DNA from 3 places in the Clostridium estertheticum genome. Region 1 is predicted to be linked to each of the others. Evidence: a T-box and tRNA genes for the amino acid it is inferred to sense, from the RefSeq annotation. Region 1 holds a T-box; the other regions hold tRNA genes.

The links. A T-box is a leader RNA that pairs with one kind of tRNA and senses whether it is charged. The one in region 1 lies ahead of A7L45_RS17900 (valine--tRNA ligase), so its partner is inferred to be a tRNA-Val.
Region 2: it encodes a tRNA-Val, which carries the amino acid that the T-box ahead of A7L45_RS17900 (valine--tRNA ligase) is inferred to sense. The anticodon was not compared.
Region 3: it encodes a tRNA-Val, which carries the amino acid that the T-box ahead of A7L45_RS17900 (valine--tRNA ligase) is inferred to sense. The anticodon was not compared.

Annotation. Positions count from the first base shown of each region.
Region 1 is NZ_CP015756.1:3,815,576-3,823,105, reverse strand. Features, by position in the region: gene A7L45_RS17910 (AAC(3) family N-acetyltransferase) at 1-218, shown strand, start outside; gene A7L45_RS17905 (ABC transporter substrate-binding protein) at 1,159-2,184, opposite strand; T-box leader at 2,426-2,653, shown strand; gene A7L45_RS17900 (valine--tRNA ligase) at 2,727-5,369, shown strand; gene A7L45_RS17895 (peptide ABC transporter substrate-binding protein) at 6,044-7,530, shown strand, end outside.
Region 2 is NZ_CP015756.1:4,721,041-4,728,570, reverse strand. Features, by position in the region: gene A7L45_RS22120 (DUF1858 domain-containing protein) at 1-178, shown strand, start outside; gene A7L45_RS22115 (ECF transporter S component) at 219-812, opposite strand; gene A7L45_RS22110 (acyl-[acyl-carrier-protein] thioesterase) at 1,100-1,852, shown strand; gene A7L45_RS22105 (hypothetical protein) at 1,899-2,081, shown strand; gene A7L45_RS22100 (BaiN/RdsA family NAD(P)/FAD-dependent oxidoreductase) at 2,334-3,563, opposite strand; tRNA gene A7L45_RS22095 (tRNA-Glu) at 3,880-3,954, shown strand; tRNA gene A7L45_RS22090 (tRNA-Val) at 3,968-4,043, shown strand; tRNA gene A7L45_RS22085 (tRNA-Asp) at 4,049-4,125, shown strand; tRNA gene A7L45_RS22080 (tRNA-Thr) at 4,135-4,209, shown strand; tRNA gene A7L45_RS22075 (tRNA-Glu) at 4,225-4,299, shown strand; tRNA gene A7L45_RS22070 (tRNA-Val) at 4,313-4,388, shown strand; tRNA gene A7L45_RS22065 (tRNA-Asp) at 4,394-4,470, shown strand; tRNA gene A7L45_RS22060 (tRNA-Thr) at 4,478-4,552, shown strand; gene A7L45_RS22055 (ATP-binding protein) at 4,711-5,691, opposite strand; gene A7L45_RS22050 (DnaD domain protein) at 5,684-6,670, opposite strand; gene A7L45_RS24150 (hypothetical protein) at 7,081-7,206, shown strand; gene A7L45_RS22045 (hypothetical protein) at 7,465-7,530, shown strand, end outside.
Region 3 is NZ_CP015756.1:262,661-270,190, forward strand. Features, by position in the region: gene mreB (rod shape-determining protein) at 1-628, shown strand, start outside; gene yyaC (spore protease YyaC) at 742-1,305, opposite strand; gene A7L45_RS01260 (hypothetical protein) at 1,467-2,066, shown strand; tRNA gene A7L45_RS01265 (tRNA-Thr) at 2,263-2,334, shown strand; tRNA gene A7L45_RS01270 (tRNA-Tyr) at 2,343-2,427, shown strand; tRNA gene A7L45_RS01275 (tRNA-Val) at 2,450-2,525, shown strand; tRNA gene A7L45_RS01280 (tRNA-Thr) at 2,557-2,631, shown strand; tRNA gene A7L45_RS01285 (tRNA-Tyr) at 2,637-2,721, shown strand; SAM riboswitch class I at 2,827-2,929, shown strand; gene metK (methionine adenosyltransferase) at 3,016-4,191, shown strand; gene recD2 (SF1B family DNA helicase RecD2) at 4,414-6,639, shown strand; gene A7L45_RS01300 (hypothetical protein) at 6,686-7,530, shown strand, end outside.

The DNA.
Region 1 (7,530 bases):
CAATATTTGAGAATGGTGATAGGTGCTGGAAATGGTTTGAGGATTATGAGTATGATACAGAAGATTTTATGTTAATTGGAAAAGACTTTGAGAAGAATTATAATGTACAAAAAGGCATGGTTGGTAACGCACAATGTACGTTATTTGAAATGAAAGATGGAGTTGACTTTGCTAAGTCATGGTTAATTAAACATAGATTTGCTACTAGATTGATATGATTTATTTGCATAAGTTATTAATTTAAAGTTTTTTCTTGAATTATGATATAACAAAAAGTATATATTGCTATAATGCTTTCACATCGTCAAATCATTCTAAAATTTATTGTAATTACAGATGCTAAAAAATACAAACTATGCTCAAACATGTATTTTTATATACGCATATGTAACTAAAATAAATTAAGAATGACTACGACTTGTTCAAATGCATTTTACGCAATATATACTTTTGTTAGCATAATTTAAGGAAAATATTTCAACATCACATTTTTTTAAAAATCCATGTTTAGTTTTTAGATCACTTTGTTTTAATGTCATGCAAGATTGTCTCCTTAGGTGACAGATATATATAGAAGTATGAAATTTTTCCGGAAGTGCCCTAAAATAAGAAGTGCTGAAACATTGAAATTTTATTTAGAAATTCTTGTTTTGCTAATATTAAATTCAAAGGATACGTATCATATTAGCAGCCTACCGGCTAAAAGATTATTTGTGGAGATTATGGATATAAATTATTTTTTTATCTGCCAATCATATTAGAGATATATTAAGATAACTTCATAATAGGATACATTACGACAAAATAATAACTATTTTTATACGCTAAAAAAAGTATATATTACGTATAGTGCATTGAAGCGAGCTTTAGAACTTTTTGTTTTGACTTTGATTGTAAGGGTCGCAGGAAGAATTTCATTAATTGTGAAGGTTCAGTATTTATGTGTGTGAAAGATAGTGTATAATGAGTTTTACAGAAGCTTAGTTTGTGTAGTGAAAATTTACGTAAACAGCCCAGGACGGGCTGTTAGCACTTTTGAGACAGGACGTCGAATAAGTGCGTTAGGAAATATTTCACGGAATAAACTTAGATTCTGTTAACGAATGGCCTACTATCAGAACACCATAAATGTCGAACCTTCACAATATTGTTTTATCTTTATTTTATAGTTGTTACTGCTTTTTTACTAAATGTAGTGTTAACTATTGTATCAAAGTTAGGTCTCGTTGGTATTAGTGATGCTTTATAGGATTGAATTATATCCATAAGTTTTGTTAAGTTTTCGGTTGTTAATGTTGGGTTTGTTGAGAAGGCGTTTATATTTCTGTAGTTTTTTATAGATGAAATAAGTACAGCTTCATCTGTACCAGGGAAGTAGGACTTTATTGAGGTAATTACATCTTTGTCAGAATTACTATTAACCCATTTTTGACCCTTGTATATTGCATTAGTGAACTTCTGCAATACAGCTGGATTTTCTGTTATATAAGATTTTGTTGCAAAAAAACAGGTATATGGTATGATTCCAGCAGAATCGCCGACTGACGCTACAATATTTCCGGAATTATTATTGCTTAATGTACTAGCTGTTGGTTCAAAAAGAGCAACATAATCACCTGTACCGGCTTTAAAAGCACCAGCAGTAGCTGTGAATGCAAGGTTTGTAATAAGGTTTACGTCAACTCCAGGATTTATACCATGATTTTTTAAAACATATTCAAGAGCCATTTCAGGTACCCCACCAGGCCTTCCGCCGATTAGAGTTTTGCCCTTTAAGGATTCCCATTTAAAGTTTGCTTCAGCTTTTTTAGATACTAAGAAAGAGCCATCCTTTTGAGTTAATTGTGCAAAAATAACTGGGTAGTCTGTTCGTTTTTGATTGTAGATGTAAATAACTTGTTCTGGCCCTGCAAGACCAATATCTGAAGCTTTGCTTAAGACTTGTTGCATAGTTTTGTCGGCCCCTTGACCGGTAGAAAGATTAATATCCAGGCCTTCTTCTTTAAAAAAACCTTGAGATATAGCCGCATACATAGGAGCGTAGAATATAGACCGGACCACTTCATTTAATTTTACTTTTACGAGAGGAGTGGTCTTAGTTTTTGGTGTACAGCCAGAAAATAAGGTAGTTACTAATGCAAGGGAGAGAAATATAGAAAAAATCGACATTTTTTTAATTTTCATAAATACCTCCATATTATATAGTAGTTATGATTATATAATATGAAAAACAAAGTATATGTGACATTTTATATTTGGGGTAAGTTATAAAATTTATAACATTGACATATAAAAATTAGCATGTATAATGGAAATTAAATAATATATAACAATTAAACAATATTATATGGTATAGTTATATAACAATTAAAACATATTGTATGGTATAGTTATAGGACAATTAAAACATATTGTATAATAATATATAAAAGCTTAGATAAAGAGGAGTAGGGGAAAATTAGTATTAAGAGAGAAAGATCCATAGGCTGTAAGATCTTTTATATGAAAAACCTTGAAGGTTGCTTTGGAGCTTCTTAGCCACATTCATGTATTATGAATAGAGGGTATAAGGCGGTTTTCTTAATCGTTAAATTATAAAGAGCCTGCATTTTGCAGGAAAAAAGGTGGTACCGCGGAGCTTTTCGTCCTTTTACAGACGAAGGCTCTTTTTTTATTGTCTAAAAATTGGCGCTAAAAAAATCAATTTAATTTAGGAGGAGTTAATTATGGAAGAAAACAACAATATTGATAAAAATTACAATCCAAAAGATTTTGAAGAAAGACTTTATGCATGGTGGGAAGAAAAAGGTTTTTTTACACCAAAAGTTGATAAAGACAAAAAACCATTTACAATAATGATGCCTCCACCAAATATTACAGGAAAATTACATTTAGGTCATGCTCTTGATAATACTCTTCAAGATATTCTAATAAGAACTAAAAGAATGCAGGGGTATAACACATTGTGGCTTCCAGGCGAAGACCATGCTAGTATTGCAACAGAGGTAAAGGTTGAAAATGAACTTTTAAAACAAGGTCTTAAGAAAAAAGAAATGGGAAGAGAAGTTTTCCTTGAAAAAGTATGGGATTGGACTAATGAGTATAGAGCAAAAATAAGAGGTCAAATAAGAAAAATGGGGTGCTCTGTTGATTTTACCCGTGAAAGTTTTACTATGGATGAAAATCTAAATCATGCAGTAAGAGAAGTTTTCGTTAAATTATATAAAGATGGACTTATTTATAAGGGAAATAGGATAACTAACTGGTGCCCAAAATGCATGACTGCAATTTCAGATGCTGAAATAGTGTTTGAAGAACAAGAGGGACATTTTTGGCATATAAAATATCCAATAGTAGGAAGGTCTGAATTTTTAGAAATAGCTACTACAAGGCCAGAAACTATGCTTGGAGATACAGCTGTTGCAGTAAATCCTAAAGATCCTCGTTATACACATTTAATAGGTAAAACAATAATGCTTCCACTAGTAAATAGAGAAATACCAATAGTTGCAGATGATTATGTTGATATAGAGTTTGGAACAGGCGCAGTTAAAATCACTCCAGCACATGACCCGAATGATTATCAAATAGGTAAAAGACATAACCTTGCAGAAATAGTAGTTTTGAATGAAAATGCAGCTATTTGTGAAGGGTACGGAAAATATTCAGGCCTTGATAGATATGAGGCAAGAAAAGTAATGGTAGAAGATTTAGATAAGGCTGGACTACTTGTTAAAATAAAAGATCATGCTCATAATGTAGGTACTCACGATAGATGTAAAACTACTGTAGAGCCAATGTTATCTGAGCAATGGTATGTTAAAATGGAATCTCTTGCAAAACCAGCAATCGATGCAGTAAGGGAAAAGAAAACCAAGTTTGTTCCTGAAAGGTTTGAAAAGACATATTTCAATTGGATGGAAAATATTCAAGATTGGTGTATATCAAGGCAATTATGGTGGGGGCACAGAATACCAGTATGGTACTGCAAGGATTGTGGGGAAGTTATAGTTTCTGTTGATGCTCCAACAAATTGTAGCAAATGTAATAGCACAAATCTTAATCAAGATAAAGACGTTCTTGATACTTGGTTTAGCTCAGCATTATGGCCTTTCTCAACACTTGGTTGGCCAAATAATACAGAGGATTTAAAACAATTTTATCCAACGAGTGTTTTAGTAACTGGATACGATATTATATTCTTCTGGGTTGCAAGGATGATATTTTCAGGCCTATATAATTTAGGTGAAGTACCATTTGAAACAGTAGTAATGCATGGAATGGTAAGAGATGATCAAGGAAGAAAGATGTCTAAGTCACTAGGAAATGGAATTGATCCATTAGATGTAATAGATCAATATGGTGCAGATGCATTAAGATTCTCACTTGCAACAGGAAATTCACCAGGAAGTGATATAAGATTTTATGAATCAAGAGTTGAAGCAGCTAGAAACTTTGCTAATAAAATTTGGAATGCATCTAGATTTGTTATGATGAATAATAATTACGAATTGATGGCTAAATACAAGGATAGCAAAAACTACACAGTTGCAGACAAATGGATATTATCAAGAATGAATACTGTGACAAAAGAAGTTACAGAAAATATTGAGAAATATGAAATAGGAATATCACTTCAAAAAACTCATGACTTTATGTGGACAGAATTCTGTGATTGGTATATAGAACTTGTTAAACCAGTATTATACGCAGAGGATTGTGAAGCTAAAGGCATAGTATTAAATGTATTGAACAAAGTATTAAAAACCGGGCTTAAATTACTTCACCCAGTTATGCCATTTATAACAGAAGAAATTTATACTCATTTAGAGAATGAATATGAATCTATAACAATCGCTAAGTGGCCTGAATTTGATGAGTCGCTTAAAGACGAAAAATCAGAAGAAAAAATGAACTATATAATAGAAGCAATAAAAGATGTAAGAAATGCTAGGGTAGGAATGAATGTAGCACCTTCAAGAAAGGCTAAAGTATTTATATATGCTATAGAGGCAAAAGAAGCATTTGAAGAAGGAATGGTATACTTTCAAAAACTTGCATCAGCAAGCGAAGTGAAATTTTTAGAATCTAAATCACAAGCACCAGAAAATGTAGTTACAGTAGTAACTAAAGGTGCTGAAATCTACATGCCATTACTTGAACTTGTAGATTTAGAAAAAGAATTGGAAAGATTAAATAAAGAAAAAGATAAACTTAAAAAAGAAATAGATAGGGTAGAGAAAAAACTTTGCAATGAAAGATTCACAGCTAAAGCACCGGTTGAGGTAGTAGAAGAGGAAAAAGCTAAAGGTGAAAAATATAAAGAAATGTATAATTCAGTAATTTTAAGTATAGAAAATTTGAAATAGAATTTTATTTAAACTTTATGTATTTTGCAAAAACTATAGACTAGACATTACTTAAATGTCTAGTCTATAGTTTTTGTTGTAGTAAGAAAAATTTGGATGAAAAGATTCAATATTTTCAAAAAAAGAATATTGAAAAAAAAGAATAAAAAAGGTTCATGTCATTGAAGATTATGAAAGATATTAACAATAATAAAAAAATATGAAGTTTTCACTTGATTTATATTAATAATGTGGATTAAGGAGGATAAAATTTAATATTATCTGATAATAAAAATGAATAAATATACATAAAAACATTATTAAATAATAATTTTATGCATAATCAGTGATGAATATGAATAAAACATTAACAATATACAAATGAATTATAAACAATATAAAGGAATATGATATTAAATTGAAAATATTATATTGACATTTATTTATTTGTTTGCTAGTATTCTAATAATATTAAATATTACAAAAATTAAATTATTAATCTATTTCTCATTCAAAATTGAGAGAGACTGGACATATGAAGCTCGACAGCTTATATTTTATTTGAATGATGTTATTATAAGTATATTTACTTATAGGATGCGAAGCTGAATTTTGTACTGTTTTTCTTTGATTTTATTGAGAGGAAATTTCATTTATTTAGAAGTAATTATTTATTGATTAAAGGGGGACTATTAATGAAAAGCAAGAAAATTGTTTCAGTACTAATTGTAGCCTTAGTGTTAAGTGTGGCACTAGCAGGTTGCGGAGCTAAAAGTGGAGATAGTGCAGGTACTACAAAATCAACAGAGGCTAAGCTTGATGCCGATCAAACTGCAAATGTTTTAGGTTATGATTACACATCGCTTGATCCAGCAGTAGTTAGTGATCAGGAATCATTTACTACACTTACAAATGTTGATGAAGGACTAATGAGAGAAGTTTCTAAGGATGGTAAAACTGTAAATATTCTTGCTGGTGCTGATAAGATGACAGTTAGTGCTGACCATAAAGTTTACACTTTTCATATAAGAGCTAGTAAGTGGTCTGATGGAAAGGCAATTAGAGCTCAAGATTATGTATACGGATGGCAAAGACTCGCTAACCCAAAAGTAAGCCAAGATTATCTAGGAATGCTTAAGGAAATGGAAGTTAAGGGTGCAACTGAAACAGGAGTAGCTAAACCAAGTGATTTAGGAGTTAAAGCAATTGATGACAATACATTTGAGGTTACACTTAATGAACCAAATGCTTATTTCGAAAGTACATTAAGCTTTAAGGGATTAGTTCCGCAAAGAGAAGATATAGTGAAAAAATTAGGGGATCAATATGGTCAAAATTTCAAAGGTATGGTTTATAATGGAGCATTCGTAGTATCAGACCATGTAAAAAACGCTAAGGTTGTTTACACGAAAAATGCTAATTACTGGGATGCGGCTAATGTTAAGTTAACAACTGTTAATGCTTTAATAATTGATGAGCCAGCTACTTACAATAAAATGTTTGCTTCTCAAGAACTTGATATGATTAAAGGAGACACTGATTACACTGCTGCATTACAAAAGAAAGCAGAAGCAGGGGAAATTTCATATTTCAAGGGTTATAATCCATCAGTATATTATTATATTTTTAACAATAAAACTAAAGCATTATCAAATGCTAGTGTAAGAAAAGCACTATCACTCGCTTATGATAGACAAGTACAAATAACTACAGTATTTAAACAACATTATGTTGCTGAAGGTTTAATCCCTAGTAAGATAATGCTTGGAAAAGATGAATATAGAACAGTAGTACCAGAACCATTAAAAGCTGTTAAAGATGATCCAAAAACACTTTTAGCTGCGGGATTAAAAGAAGCAGGTTTAAGTCCAGATCCATCAAAGATTACTTTAAAATTATTAATGAAAAAAGCAACTTCACTTTCAACAGCTCAAGCTCAGTTTATTCAAGCTCAATATAAAAAAAATCTTGGAATAAATGTTTCAATCACTTATGCAGTAGATCAACCTTCATATTTTAAAGCTAGAACAGCTGGTGAATTTGATATTTGTGCTGGTGGTTGGGGAGCTGATTATAATGATGTTATTTCTTTCTTTAATGTATTTACATCGAAAAATGGAAATAACAATGGTAAATATAATAATCCAAAATATGATGCTTTAGTTGCAAAAGGAAAAACAGA
Region 2 (7,530 bases), 910 kb from region 1:
AACTAAGGATATGACAATAGGCGAAGTTGTAAGACAAAAACCAGAATCAGTTCAAGTATTAATGAACTTTGGAATGGGTTGTGTTGGATGCCCTTCAGCACAAGCTGAAACATTAGAAGAAGCATCAATGGTTCATGGTCTTAATTTAGAAGAATTAATGACTGCAATAAACGCATAAAAAAATTAAGACACTTAGCAAATGCTAAGTGTCTTGTTTTTTAATTTTTTCTTATTTTTTTAATGGCCAATATAACAGGAATGGTAATTATAGTAGCTATGATGGCTTCTGGAACACCATTTATTATAGCAAGGCTATAAATAGTTTTTGCAGCAATGGAAGGGTCTATGCCCTTAGAAACGGCAAATTTAGCTGCGTATAAAATGTATACCATAGTTAAAACCCCAAATGTGTTAGTTAAAGAACCGATTACGGTAGCAAGTCCAATTCTTAGGTTTTCATTTTTACCAAAGCTTAGTTTATAAACATAGTACGAAGTAAGACCAATAAGAACCCTTGGTAATACAGATACTAAAGGATTTATAAAAGCAAAAGATAGTATATTGGGAGCAGTTATGTTTTGTATAACACTGAAAACACCAAATATTAAACCAATGGTCATTCCAACAATAGGGCCACCTATTATTGAACCTATAATAACCGGAATATGCATTATAGTAGCTTTGAAACCAGGAAGTGGAATAAAACCATATCCAGTTAACCCAAGTACTACACAAACTGCTGATAGCATACCAATGGTTGTAAGTTCACGTGTTTTTATTTTTTTGATTTTAATAGAGTTATTATTAATCATGTGTTCCCTCCGCTCTTATTCCATAAGGATATAAGTCGACCTATTCATAATCCTTATTTATAGTTCAGTTTCGTAACGAATACTGACAACAATATTTTATCACTTATTTCATAACAATTACATACATAAATAAAAATTTATCAAAGTTTATATTTATATTAACTTATTATTGAATGTTTAAGCAGTTTATTTTGATATAATCTAAGTATAAAAGAAATTATTAATAACAAAATTATTAATAACAAAATTATTAGATATTATGTACTTATAAAAAATATAGGGGTGATATGGTGAGTAAAATTCCAGTGGTTACAAGCAGGGAGTATAACATTCATTATTATGAAGTAGATATACAAAAAAGAGTTCTGATTACAAGTATAATGAATTATCTAGGAGATATGGCAATGTATCAAAGTGAAACTTTAGGAGTAGGAATAGACTACCTTAAAGAGAATAAAATGGCTTGGGTCTTATATAAGTGGGATATAACAATTAAGTCTTACCCACTTCTTAACGAGACTATAAAGGTGGAGACATTTGCACATTCTTTTAAAAAGTTTTATGCAGATAGAAAATATGATATCTTTGATGGTAAAGGAAATATAATAGGTCATGCTGATTCAATTTGGATTTTAATAAACACAGATACAAGAAGACCGATAAGGGTTACAAAAGAATTATATGAAGTTTATGGTATAGAGGATAGTCCCAATGCATTAAAAAACATTGAGAATATATTATCAATAAATGAAGTGGATAATGAGAAAAGTTTTCAGGTAAGATACAGTGATATTGATACAAATATGCACGTAAATAACGTTAAATATGCAGCCTGGGCAATAGAGACAATACCTGAAGACATAATATTAAACAAAGAACTTAAAAATATTAAGGTGACTTACATAAAGGAAACAAAATACGGTGAAATCATAAAAGTAAGCACGCAGGTTATAAAAGAAGTTGATAAAACAATATGTAGACACAGAATAGTAAATGAAGAGGGTGTTGAGCTTACTCTTTTGGAAAGTATCTGGGTATAGTTACTAGAATTAACTAAAGTATATATCGCTTAAGAAAGGGAAATATATGAAATCTATTAAGGCAAAACGAATTATAACAATTATCGGGATTATGATGATAGTATTTAGCTGGATACATTATGGAAAATTGAATATAACTGTTGGTGTATTATGTTTAGTTCTAGTTTTAATATTTATGATATGGCGTTATTCTGATAAGTCTGTAAAGAAACATGAAAATAAAAAATAATGTAATGGGATGCTTAAAATTATTTTTCTTATATTATGATAACAAAAGGATAGATTGCGTAGGATTCATTTGAACAAACCATAGTAATTCTTAATTTATTTTATTTGCAGATGCGTGAAGAAAATCGCATGTTTGAGCGAAAGCGAGTTTGTGATTTTTAGCAGATGTAAATAATATAAATTTTAGAGTTACATGGTGAAGTGAAAGAAATCTGAGCAATCTATCCTTTTCATTAGTAATATATAAGAAAATCTATTTGGAAGCATTTCTTCCTGCAACAGCACCAGAACTCCATGCCCATTGAAGGTTAAAACCACCACAATCTCCATCAACATCTAATATTTCACCTGCAAAAAACAGGCCCTTTATAATATTAGATTCTAGAGTTTGAGGGTTAATTTCTTTTGTATTAATACCTCCTGCAGTAACTTGAGCATTTGAAAAAGAATTAGTGCCTGATACTTCAAATTGCCAATGTTTAAGCAAATCATAAATGGCTTCTTTTTCTATTAGCGCTAATTTGCAGCAAGCTTTATGCATATCTTCTATTTTGGCTTCTTTTAAAATTATTGGAATAAGTTTCTTGTGAATTATGCCAATAAATGAATCACAAAGGTCGCGACTTTCAAATAATGACCAATGTTTGTTTAAAAATTTTGGTAGATCTTCACGGCTAATATTTGGTAACATGTCAATTTTTAAAGAAACTTTATTACTTTTAGATAAGCCATAAGCTGCAGTCCTGCTAAGTTGAAGTATTGGAGGGCCAGAAATGCCATAGTCCGTAAAGAGTATTTCTCCAAATTCCTTTTGAATACATAAACCATTTATAAATATTTCTCCATAGCCATCAAATTTCACTCCAGATAAAGCTTTTAACCTGCTATAGTTTAATTTAAGCTGTACGAGGGCAGGTACTTGAGGAAGTACATCGTGGCCTAATTGCCTTGCTAATGTATATCCAGAGCCGTCAGAACCTGTTTTAGGGGCACATTTGCCACCAGCAGCAAGAATCAACCTGTCACATTCATATATACTATTATCTGAGCAATAAATTTTAAAACCCTTCTTAGTTTTAGTGATTTCCTTAGCTTTAGTATTTGTATAGACCGGTATGTTTTTTTCGTCTAGGGAAAATCTTAATATATCAAGAACTGAGGAGGCCTGCATAGACATAGGGAACATTTTACCTCCATCTACGGTTACCAAAGGTATGCCCAAAGAAGCGAAAAAATCTATAGTATCTGCTGCAGAAAAAGAATTTAGAGTATCTGCAAAGAAACCAGGATTATCACTGTGGTATCTATCATTATTTATATTGTCATTACTAATATTACATCTACCATTACCAGTAGTTAATATTTTTTTGCCAATTCTATCGCTTCCTTCGATTATCGCTACATCTATACCAGAATCTTTAGCTATAAGAGCAGCTGTTAGACCGGAAGCGCCTCCGCCAACTATTATAAGAGTATGTTTCAAGAAAATCTCTCCCTTCGAGAAAAAATTATGTTTATAATATAAATTGTTTAATTATAATTTTACCCTAAAATGAGTAAGATGAACATGGATTTTATATAAAATCATAAAGTATGTCTAGAATTTAGTAATATATTAAAAAAAATTTAAAATTTATTTAAAGCTTAAACCGTTGAATTTACTAGATTTATATACTATATTAAAAAAAAAGAATGAAAAAAGCAAGAAAATATGTTGACACATTAAGAAAAATTAGGTATTATAGTTTATGTCGGGTTGCGAGACCCAACTACATAATCAATAAAGTGACAACGACTATGGCTCCTTGGTCAAGCGGTTAAGACACCACCCTTTCACGGTGGTAACAGGGGTTCAATTCCCCTAGGAGTCACCACCAAAACATATATGGGAGCATAGCTCAGCTGGGAGAGCATCTGCCTTACAAGCAGAGGGTCACAGGTTCGAACCCTGTTGTTCCCACCATATATGGCTCAGTAGCTCAGTTGGTTAGAGTGCTGCCCTGTCACGGCAGAGGTCGAGGGTCCGAGTCCCTTCTGAGTCGCCATTTTTATTAGCTAGCATGGCTCAACGGTAGAGCAGCTGACTTGTAATCAGCAGGTTGTAGGTTCAATTCCTATTGCTAGCTCCATTTAAAATTTAATAAGGCTCCTTGGTCAAGCGGTTAAGACACCACCCTTTCACGGTGGTAACAGGGGTTCAATTCCCCTAGGAGTCACCACCAAAACATATATGGGAGCATAGCTCAGCTGGGAGAGCATCTGCCTTACAAGCAGAGGGTCACAGGTTCGAACCCTGTTGTTCCCACCATATATGGCTCAGTAGCTCAGTTGGTTAGAGTGCTGCCCTGTCACGGCAGAGGTCGAGGGTCCGAGTCCCTTCTGAGTCGCCATATTTTTGCTAGCATGGCTCAACGGTAGAGCAGCTGACTTGTAATCAGCAGGTTGTAGGTTCAATTCCTATTGCTAGCTCCAAAAAAGTTCTAAACTAATGTTTAGAACTTTTTTTAATTTACTGAAAAATCATTAGATTTTATCGGTATTTCATAAAAGCGCATAATAATAGAAAGTACATATTACTACAAATGCATTTGCAGTAATATGTACTTTCTATTAATGATTATATTTTAATATTATTTTAGTTTACTCAAGTTTTCCTTTATTCTTATATCATCTCCAAAGAATTTGCAAGCAGTAAAGTTGCCAAATAATCTAGAAGTTATTCTTTCTGCATAAGTTTTAAGTAAACTTTCAAGAGATAAATTGGTGGATACTACCATTTTCTTTTGTTTTAATAACTTAGTATTAAGCAAGTTAAACAGTTCAGCTTTATTAAAATCTGAAAGCTGCTCGGTACCTAAATCATCGATAATAAGTAAGTCACAATCTATTAGTAATTCTTCTAAAGCACTATTGTTATTAAATCTAATATCTTTTAAAGCCCTTATTAATTCCTCAGCCGTCCTATATACTACAAAGGAACCTTTATCAATTAATTCCTTTGTAATACAATGAGATAAAAATGTTTTTCCTGTTCCAGAACTCCCGTAAAATAATAAATTTTCATCAGTAGTGTCGAAGTTTTTCAAAAAGCTCATAGATATAGATAAAATCTTTTCCATGTTCTTTTTTGGAGATATTGATTCAAGTTCACTTTTCCTAGAAGGATAATAATCCAATTTAAAGTTATCAAAATTATGAGTTTTTAGCATGCTTTTTAATTCAGATCCAGTATAATAAACATCTACTACTTTTTGTTTAAAGCAAGAGCATTTAGTGTTTCCAATAAACCCGGTATCGCGGCATTTATTACATCTATAATGTAAATTAAGGTACTCCATGTTAAAACCATTAGAGACTAATAGTTCAGATTTTTTTACCCTTAGGTCCATTATTTTTTCTTTTAAGTCATGTAAATGGCTTTCTCTATTATCAGTGTTCTTCAAGGCACTAATAGATAGTTCTATACATAATTTACCTATCTTTTTATCTAATCCAATAATTTCAGGATGGGTTTCTTCTATATGAATTTTTCGTTTCCTAAAGTCAGACTCTTCTTCTTGTCTTATTTGATCATATATACTTAATATCTTGGTTTGATAACCTTTAATCATTTTTATCCCATCCTAGTAATTTTTTTTCTAGTTCATCAAAGTCGTAAGCTCTCTGTTCATAATCATTAAAGCTGCCTTTAGCAGGTTTACCACCAGCAGTATTACGTTTGTTAGTAAGTGCATGTTTTTTATCTTTCTTTTCTATGTCCTGAAGCGAGTTTATGCCGTCTTTAAACCAACTGTTTAGAATCCCATCAATATATTTAAAATCAGCTCTGTTAAGTCTATCAAAACAAATATCGCAAGCTTTAAATATAATTTCGAGAGAAAATTTATAAACATTTATCCATTTATCTAGTATTTGTTCTTGAGGTTTCATTATTTCGGGAGCTTTAATCCCTAGGTAATTTAATATTTTTCTAATATTTATCCATTTATCTTCATGTTTCTTTATATAAGATTGGGCATCTTCAATATTTTTAATATCTGCATCATGCCATGCAATGGCAATGGTTTCAATATACCTATAATCAACTTTACCTTTTGATACGCAGTATTGAATTAATAGAAGTATTAATTCTGGGGGAAAATTATAATCTTTTTGCCAGCTTAGATACATTGTCATTTCTTTTGGTGATAATGGTTTGGCTAATAGTTTTTCAATATCCTGTAGCATGCCTTTTATTGAGGAGTTGGTTAATTCCTCGAGTAGATTTATACCTTGTATATTCTCATTTGGAACATCTAAAAGGTCTAAAAATTCAATATTAAAATTACCCATATTATCAATTGGAGTCATTTTAATTATGGTTTCATCATTCCAGAAGTTCCAAGCATTAACAACATCCGTTTCTAGAAGTCCAAGAGTATTTGCTATTACAGAAGATGTAGCACCTATTTCTCCAGATGTACAATACTTTAGTCCGAGAAGATAAACTTTAACAAATTCACCTCTAGCTCTAGGCATAAACTTATCTATAAAAATATTACTCACAGGAGTATATTTATAATTTTCATTTTTAAACATGAAAGTGCTCATAAAGTCACTACCTTCCTTTTTATATTTTAGAATTAGTATTTCAACATCTAAAATTAAGTTTATCTATATGATGTAGATAATAAATTATATAGTATTTTTTAATCTATAAAAATTTTATTATTCAACCTATAGTATACCATATAGTTAAAAATATAAATAAAAGAATATTTGAATAATATTTAATTTATGGTACAAAAGGTCATATTAAGCAAGTGTCATAGGAGGTATAATATTGAATGATTTAAGACGAAAAAAGACGTTATCTGTGTGCTACTTATAACAATGGTGATATTATAGAAACCACATATGCACATTTTAGAGCTATTGTAGTAAAAAAAGGTGATATAGTAAAGAAAGGCATGAATAAAATTTCATTAAAAGTAAAAAATACTTTATAAAGGAGTGATTTTATGCCATATAAAGAAATGAGTACACCGGCTAAAGAAAAGGATAATAAACCCAAGAAGCCAGAAACTATTGAGGCGTCTGATATGAAAAAGGCGAAACGTAAATCAGCAATAAGAGTTGATAAATAATTAAATTTCTTCCAAAATTCTAAAGTGTATTAAAGCGTAATAAAAGTATAATTAACAGCTTTTAAAAAATTAGTGGTAGGGAGAGCATTAAATGCTCTCTTTATTTTTTCAGATAAAGTATAGTAATTGTCCCATAACAATTAAATTATGTATTATCTAAAATGGTAACATAGGTTACAGTAAATTTAGCCTATATACAGTATTATTAAGATATAAATTTGTAGATTAAAAAAATAATTAAATATTGGAGGAATAATAATGAGCGCTTTTTTAGCACCTATTCACACATGGGTATTTGGTAAGATTTTATTAGCTGAGGACTTA
Region 3 (7,530 bases), 1.2 Mb from region 1:
TTTAGCGGCAGCGATAGGAGCTGGACTCGACATTAGTAAAGCAAGTGGTAATATGGTTATTGATATTGGTGGAGGTACTACCGATATTGCGGTTATTTCTTTAGGAGGCATGGTCGTACGTGAATCTATTAAAGTAGCTGGAGACAGGTTTGATGAAAATATCATAAAATATATTAGGAAAAAGCATAAATTAATGATTGGAGAGAGAACTGCAGAGGATTTAAAAATCAACATAGGTTGTGCTTATAGACAAGATGAAGAGGAAAGCATGGAGATAAGAGGAAGGGACTTAGTTACAGGTCTTCCGAAAAATCTGGCAGTAACATCCGAGGAAATGAGAGAAGCTTTAAAAGAGGCAGTATCGCAAATAGCGGGATGTGCACATTCAGTGTTAGAAAAAACACCGCCTGAGTTATCGGCGGATATAGCTGATAAAGGTATAATTATGACTGGTGGAGGTTCATTGTTAAAGGGACTCGACAAATTAATACAAGAGGTTACTAAGGTTCCAGTATATTTGGCTGAGGACCCGATATCATGTGTAGCACTCGGAACAGGTAAAGTATTGGATTACGTGGATAAATTAGGTAATTCATTTGGTGGATATAACAATTATTTATCAAAGTAAAAAGTGTAAACAAGCTATAAAAATAAGCAATACAATTATTCTAATAATTGTATTGCTTATTTTTATATATTTTAAAAAAATTAAAACATTATTAATTATTATAGATAAAGTAATTAGAGCATGTTAATAGGAATTAAATTGTTTTGATCAGTGGTAAGTGAGTATAAATAATATGAATGTATAAGGGATCTACTTAAAACATTAGCAATTTCCATTACTAAACTAAGTCTTATGTTTCTATTAGTGAATAATTCACTATCATTACTTGAATCTACTATACCAACTAATGAGATATTGCCTACTTTAGGAAGGTTTTTACCTACGCCTTTACCAGGATGGATTGGATAATTCCTAGCTTGGATTTCACCAATATTTGCAATATCGCCGAGACAAGCATCAACACCTATGATAGTGCAGTTTGGATGTTTAGCGTTTATTTCAGATAACTTACTATCTATGTTTAAGGCATGAATTGGATTATCTATAGTGCCATAAACGGGTAATGGAAAGGAACTATTCTTTAAAAAGGTACCAACCAAAGGTCCAAGGCAATCACCTATACATCTATCGGTACCTATGCAAACGACTAGAGTGTTTTTGTCAATATAGTCTTTTAGAAAATTAGAAATTGTATAGTATGCTAAAGGGTCTTTATAATGGGTTTTAGCTTTGCTCAAGAAATATACCTCCTTGCATTTCTGCCTTTGAAAAACAATTCTTATTTATTTTCCTATGAATCATTTATATGAATAAACTCCCAGCATTATTATTATAAAGAATAAAAAAATCATTAATTGGCAAATAATCTATATATAATAATTATTTGGGGTGATATTTTATGAAAAGAATTAATTCGTTATTCATTATTATATTCTCAACTTTAGTAAGTGTGATTAGCATGGTTTCATATCATTACTATGTTAATAATTTGCATAAACCTGAGGTGGCTGAGTATACAAAACATTCTAATTCAAGAACAACTAATAATGATGGGGTTAAAGTGCTTATAAGGGATAATATGCAGGATAAAAAATTGAGTAGTAATTATAAAAAAGAAGAAGAAAAGGTGAGCGGTAGTAGCTCAAATGTAATTTCATCAGATCTAGATACTAAAAAAAATGAGGAGGAGAAGGATAGTCTAGAAAATTATTATAAGTATATAGAAAAAAATGAAAAAGCAGTTTTTAAAGTATCCGCATCAAAAATAGAAGAAAATTTAACTACTTCTGATAAAATCAAGTTATTGTATGTAAGTATGAAGTTAGATAAAGAGGAGTATAAGAAAGTGAAGGAATATTTATATGCTAAAGATGTTGAGGGAGGGGTTCTTAAAGCACTTAAATTATTGAAAAAAGATTTATCGGAAAAAGAATATGACAAAGTTCGGAAAGTTGCTGGAAGGTTTATAGATATGAACTTGGCAGAAGAACTGAATTAACTATATTTAGGTAGGTTATATAAAAAAACTCTTGAATAATAAAAAGTTGTATTAGCGTTTAATACTGAGTAAATATGAGAATGATATAGTAATGTAGAGAAGAAGTCGTTTATTTAAGGAAAATAAATTTGTAATTTATTTTTTTAAGTTGTATAATAATCCTTGTCGACACGGCAAAACGATATATTAATAATGTGCTGGCATGGCTCAACGGTAGAGCAGCTGACTTGTAATCAGCAGGTTGTAGGTTCAATTCCTATTGCCAGCTTCACATATGGAGGAGTTCCCGAGTGGCCAAAGGGGGCAGACTGTAAATCTGTTACGTAATGTTTCGATGGTTCGAATCCATCCTCCTCCACCATTTATCGTGTTTATTTAATTCTGGGAGCATAGCTCAGCTGGGAGAGCATCTGCCTTACAAGCAGAGGGTCACAGGTTCGAACCCTGTTGTTCCCACCATAACAATTTTTTTATAATCGAATAAGTATATGCTAGCATGGCTCAACGGTAGAGCAGCTGACTTGTAATCAGCAGGTTGTAGGTTCAATTCCTATTGCTAGCTCCACATATGGAGGAGTTCCCGAGTGGCCAAAGGGGGCAGACTGTAAATCTGTTACGTAATGTTTCGATGGTTCGAATCCATCCTCCTCCACCAAAAGACATCAATAGATGTCTTTTTTTACTTATTTAATCTAAAAGAATTGATATGTTGACACTGCTGATTGCATGTGGTAGTATAATGAAAACTTAATATTGATAACTCTTATCAAGAGAGGTGGAGGGAAAAAGGCCCTATGAAACCCGGCAACCGGTGCTATGCACCATGGTGCCAATTCCTGCAGTTATAATCTGCAAGATAAGGGAGATGGATAAAACACCTCTTCTTATTTTTGGAAGGGGTTTTATTTTTATAAAAAATTATTATTTAGCATTAGAAAGGAGAATTAATATGAAAAGATTATTCACATCAGAATCAGTTACAGAAGGACATCCAGATAAAATTTGTGACCAAATTTCAGATGCTGTACTTGATGCTATATTAGAACAAGATCCTTACGCTAGAGTTGCTTGTGAAACTGCAGTTACTACTGGAATGGTATTGGTTATGGGAGAGATAACAACTAATTGTTATGTAGATGTTCCTAAAGTTGTTAGAAATACTATTGAAGGTATAGGATACACTAGAGCGAAATATGGTTTCGATGCTAGTACATGCGCAGTAATTACATCTATTAATGAACAATCATCAGATATAGCTATGGGTGTTGATGAAGACTTAGAGTCTAAGGAAGGCCGTACATCGAAAGTTGATTCAATAGGCGCTGGAGATCAAGGTATGATGTTTGGGTTTGCCACTAATGAGACACCAGAGTATATGCCTCTTCCAATTTCTATGGCACATAGATTAGCAAGAAGATTAAGTGAAGTAAGGAAAGATGGTACATTAAAATACTTGAGACCAGATGGAAAAACTCAAGTTACTGTAGAGTATGAAGACAATAAACCAGTTAGAATAGATACTATTGTTATTTCAACTCAACATGGAGTAGAAGCAACTCATGATCAAATTGAAAAAGATTTAATAGAAAACGTAATAAAGCCAATAGTTCCAAGTGAATTATTAGATGAAAATACGAAATATTATATAAATCCTACAGGTAGATTTGTTATCGGAGGACCACAAGGTGATTCTGGTTTAACAGGAAGAAAAATAATAGTTGATACTTATGGAGGATCTGGTAGACATGGCGGTGGATGTTTCTCAGGAAAAGATCCAACGAAAGTTGATAGATCAGCTGCATATGCTGCAAGATGGGTTGCTAAAAATTTAGTAGCTGCAGGGGTTTCAGATAAATTAGAAATTCAGTTAGCTTATGCTATAGGTGTAGCCAAGCCAGTATCTATAGAAGCAGAAACTTTTGGAACAGGAAAAATTTCTGACGATAAAATAGTTGCAATAATCGAAAAAGTATTTGATTTAAGACCAGCTGTTATTATAAGAGAATTAGATCTTAGAAAACCTATTTATAAACAAGTAGCAGCTTATGGACATTTTGGAAGAAATGATTTGGATTTAAGTTGGGAAAAATTAAATAAGGTTGATGAAATAAAAAAATATTTATAATATAAGTAAAAAAGGATGACAATTAATAATTGTTATCCTTCTTTTGCGTATATAATTATTAATTTTAAAGTAAAACAATTATAAAACCATATTTATTATGCAATTTATGGATTATTAATTAGAATTTTGATAAAACTTAAGATAGAGGTATACTATTGATAAAAGTTGTATAACACATATGATATAATATTATTATATAAATTTATAAATAGGGGAGATTTTATGTCAGAAATACAAGGAACAATCGAAGATATAGTATTTCATAATGAAGACAATGGATATATGATTGCTCATTTAAATGATAATAAAAAACAAATAACCGTGGTTGGCGTTGTGCCATATATAAGTGAAGGTCAGAATCTGAAGTTAACTGGAGAGTGGGTCAATCATCCTCAATTTGGTAAACAATTTAAGATAGTCCAATGTGAGGAAATTATACCTAGCTCACTTATGGGTATAGAAAAATATTTATCTTCAGGAGTTATTCAGGGAATAGGACCTGTAACTGCTAAAAAAATAGTACAGCGCTTTGGCGAAGATACTATGAATATATTAGATAATGAGATAGAAAAATTAAAAGAAATTGATGGTATAGGACAAAAAAAGATTCAGTTAATATTTGAATCTTACGCAAAGCAACGAGAAGTAAAAAATATTATGATATTTCTTCAAACATATGGAGTAACACCTAGCCAATGTGTAAAAATATATAAAAAGTATGGAGCAGAATCGATAAAAGTAGTTCAAGATAATCCTTATGTACTAACTGAAACTATTTCCGGTGTAGGATTTAAAATTGCAGATAAGATAGCGCGGAGTTTAGGGATTGATAAAGAATCACCTTTTAGAATACAAAGTGGGATTAATTATGTGGTTAATGAATTCTGTGCTATGGGAAACACTTATATGCCCCTTTTTAAATTGTATAAGCAATCTAAAAACATTCTTGGGGTTACTGATGAAGAAATTGAGAAAAATATTTATGATAATGTATTGAACGGGAAATTGAAGATTGAGAATATAGATGAAGAAGACTGCGTTTTTACTATGCCTTTTTATTATTGTGAATTAAGTATAACTAAAAAAATTATAACCTTATCTATAGAAGAGTATGAAGAATTAGAAATAGATATAGAAGAAAAAATTAATGATTTTGAGAACGAAAAAAATATACAATTTGCGACTTCTCAAAGAAGTGCAATTTGCGGGGCTATGGAAAATAGTATTGAAATTATAACAGGAGGACCAGGTACAGGTAAAACAACTATAATCAATTGCATTATAGAAATGTTTGAAAAAGCAGGACTTAAAGTGTATATGGCTGCTCCCACAGGACGCGCTGCGAAAAGGATGACTGAAGCTACTGGGCGTGAAGCGAAAACAATACATAGACTGCTAGAGCTTGGGATAGGTGGAGATGACAGTTCGCAGTTTACTAAAAGCGAGGAATCTCCACTTGATTGTGATGTATTAATTGTTGATGAAGCATCTATGATAGACATAATGCTTATGAATAGTTTGTTAAATGCGATTACAATAGGGACTAGACTTATAATAGTTGGTGACGTTGATCAGTTACCATCAGTTGGACCGGGTAACGTTCTGAGAGACCTTATTGATAGCAAAAGTGTTAAGGTGGTTAAACTTAAGGAGATTTTTAGGCAAGCACAGGAAAGTATGATTATTGTAAATGCCCATAAGATTAATAATGGTGAAATGCCTATTCTAAATAAAAAGGGTAAAGATTTTTATTTTATTGAAAACAATGAACCGGAGAAAACTTTAAATAACATAATAGCTTTAATAAATACAAGATTACCTAATTTTAATAAAGAGTGGGATAAAATGAAGAACATTCAAATATTATCACCCATGAGGAAAGGCATACTCGGCATAGAAAATTTAAATATCGAACTTCAGAAAATATTAAATCCTAAAATTAAAGGTAAAAAAGAAAAAGAATTTAGAAATACCATATTTAGAGTTGGTGACAAGGTTATGCAAATAAAAAATAATTACTCTATGAAGTGGCATAAAATGAACGCAAAGGCAGATGATGGCACTGGAATTTTTAATGGTGATGTAGGTTATGTAGAAGATATTAATGATGATAATGAGAATGTTGTTGTCATTTTTGATGATGATAAGCGCGTAGAATACGAGGGTGTGAATTTAGATGAACTAATGCTTGCTTATGCTATAACGATACATAAGAGTCAAGGAAGTGAGTTTGAAGTTGTAATTATGCCTATGTTTATGGGGCCACCACTTTTAATGAATAGAAATTTGCTATATACAGGTATAACTAGGGCTAAAAATATGGTTGTTTTAGTGGGAGAGAGAAAAGCTATTAGTTTCATGAAAGACAATAACAGAAGTTTCGAGAGATATTCTGCACTGGGATTTAGAATAAAACAAATAGTAGATGCAAATCTCAGTCTAGATTAATATTACGACGCCGCAGGTGATTATTTAATTATAAAGGAGATTTTACATGGTTTACTACGCAAAATTAAACCTTAGTAAGGAAAAAGATGAAATTAGTAAGGAAATTTTTAAAGCTTACATAAATGGTGAAAATAATATTGATATTGTATCTGTATTTTACAATTCCTCTGATATATTCTTAAAAACTATAGTAACATATGCAAATGAAAACAAAAAAATATTGTATATAACTAATGAAGACGAACGTAACACTGATATTCTTTATTATATTAATAAATTTAGTAATCTACGTCAATATGTGTATTCATCTACAACAAATTATAGGAGTGAAGGTGGGTATTTATATATATGTAGCCATGAGAATGCATTAAACCTACAAGAAAAATTTGATTTGGTTATTTATAATGATATTAGGAGTTTCCCAAAGTTTAATAAAGAGCAAATAAAAAATATATTACTGAAAATGCGAAACATAGGCGGTTTAGCTATAGCATATTGTGTAGAAAATGTTTTAAGCGAAGATAATACAATTATGTTTCCGATAAAAAATGCTAATATCCCAATTATTGAGCCTAGGATTATAACTACTAGAATAAATCTTAGTCTGGATATACCTTTAGTAGTTTATGAATATTTAAATTGGTCAATAATATCTAACAGAAAGGTAATAATATTTGTGCCGGACGCACAAAAGGCTATGTCAGTATTCGCGTACCTTAGTAATTTTAAAAAAAAGTTAAGTGAAAATATAGTTTTATTTATTAAAAGTAGAAGCGATGATAATATTAAAGTAAACTTTATGAATAAAGATAAGGGAATACTTGTAACAAATGACTTTGAAGAAAACTATTTAGAATTCCATTCGATTGATGTTATAGTTTACTTTGCTGA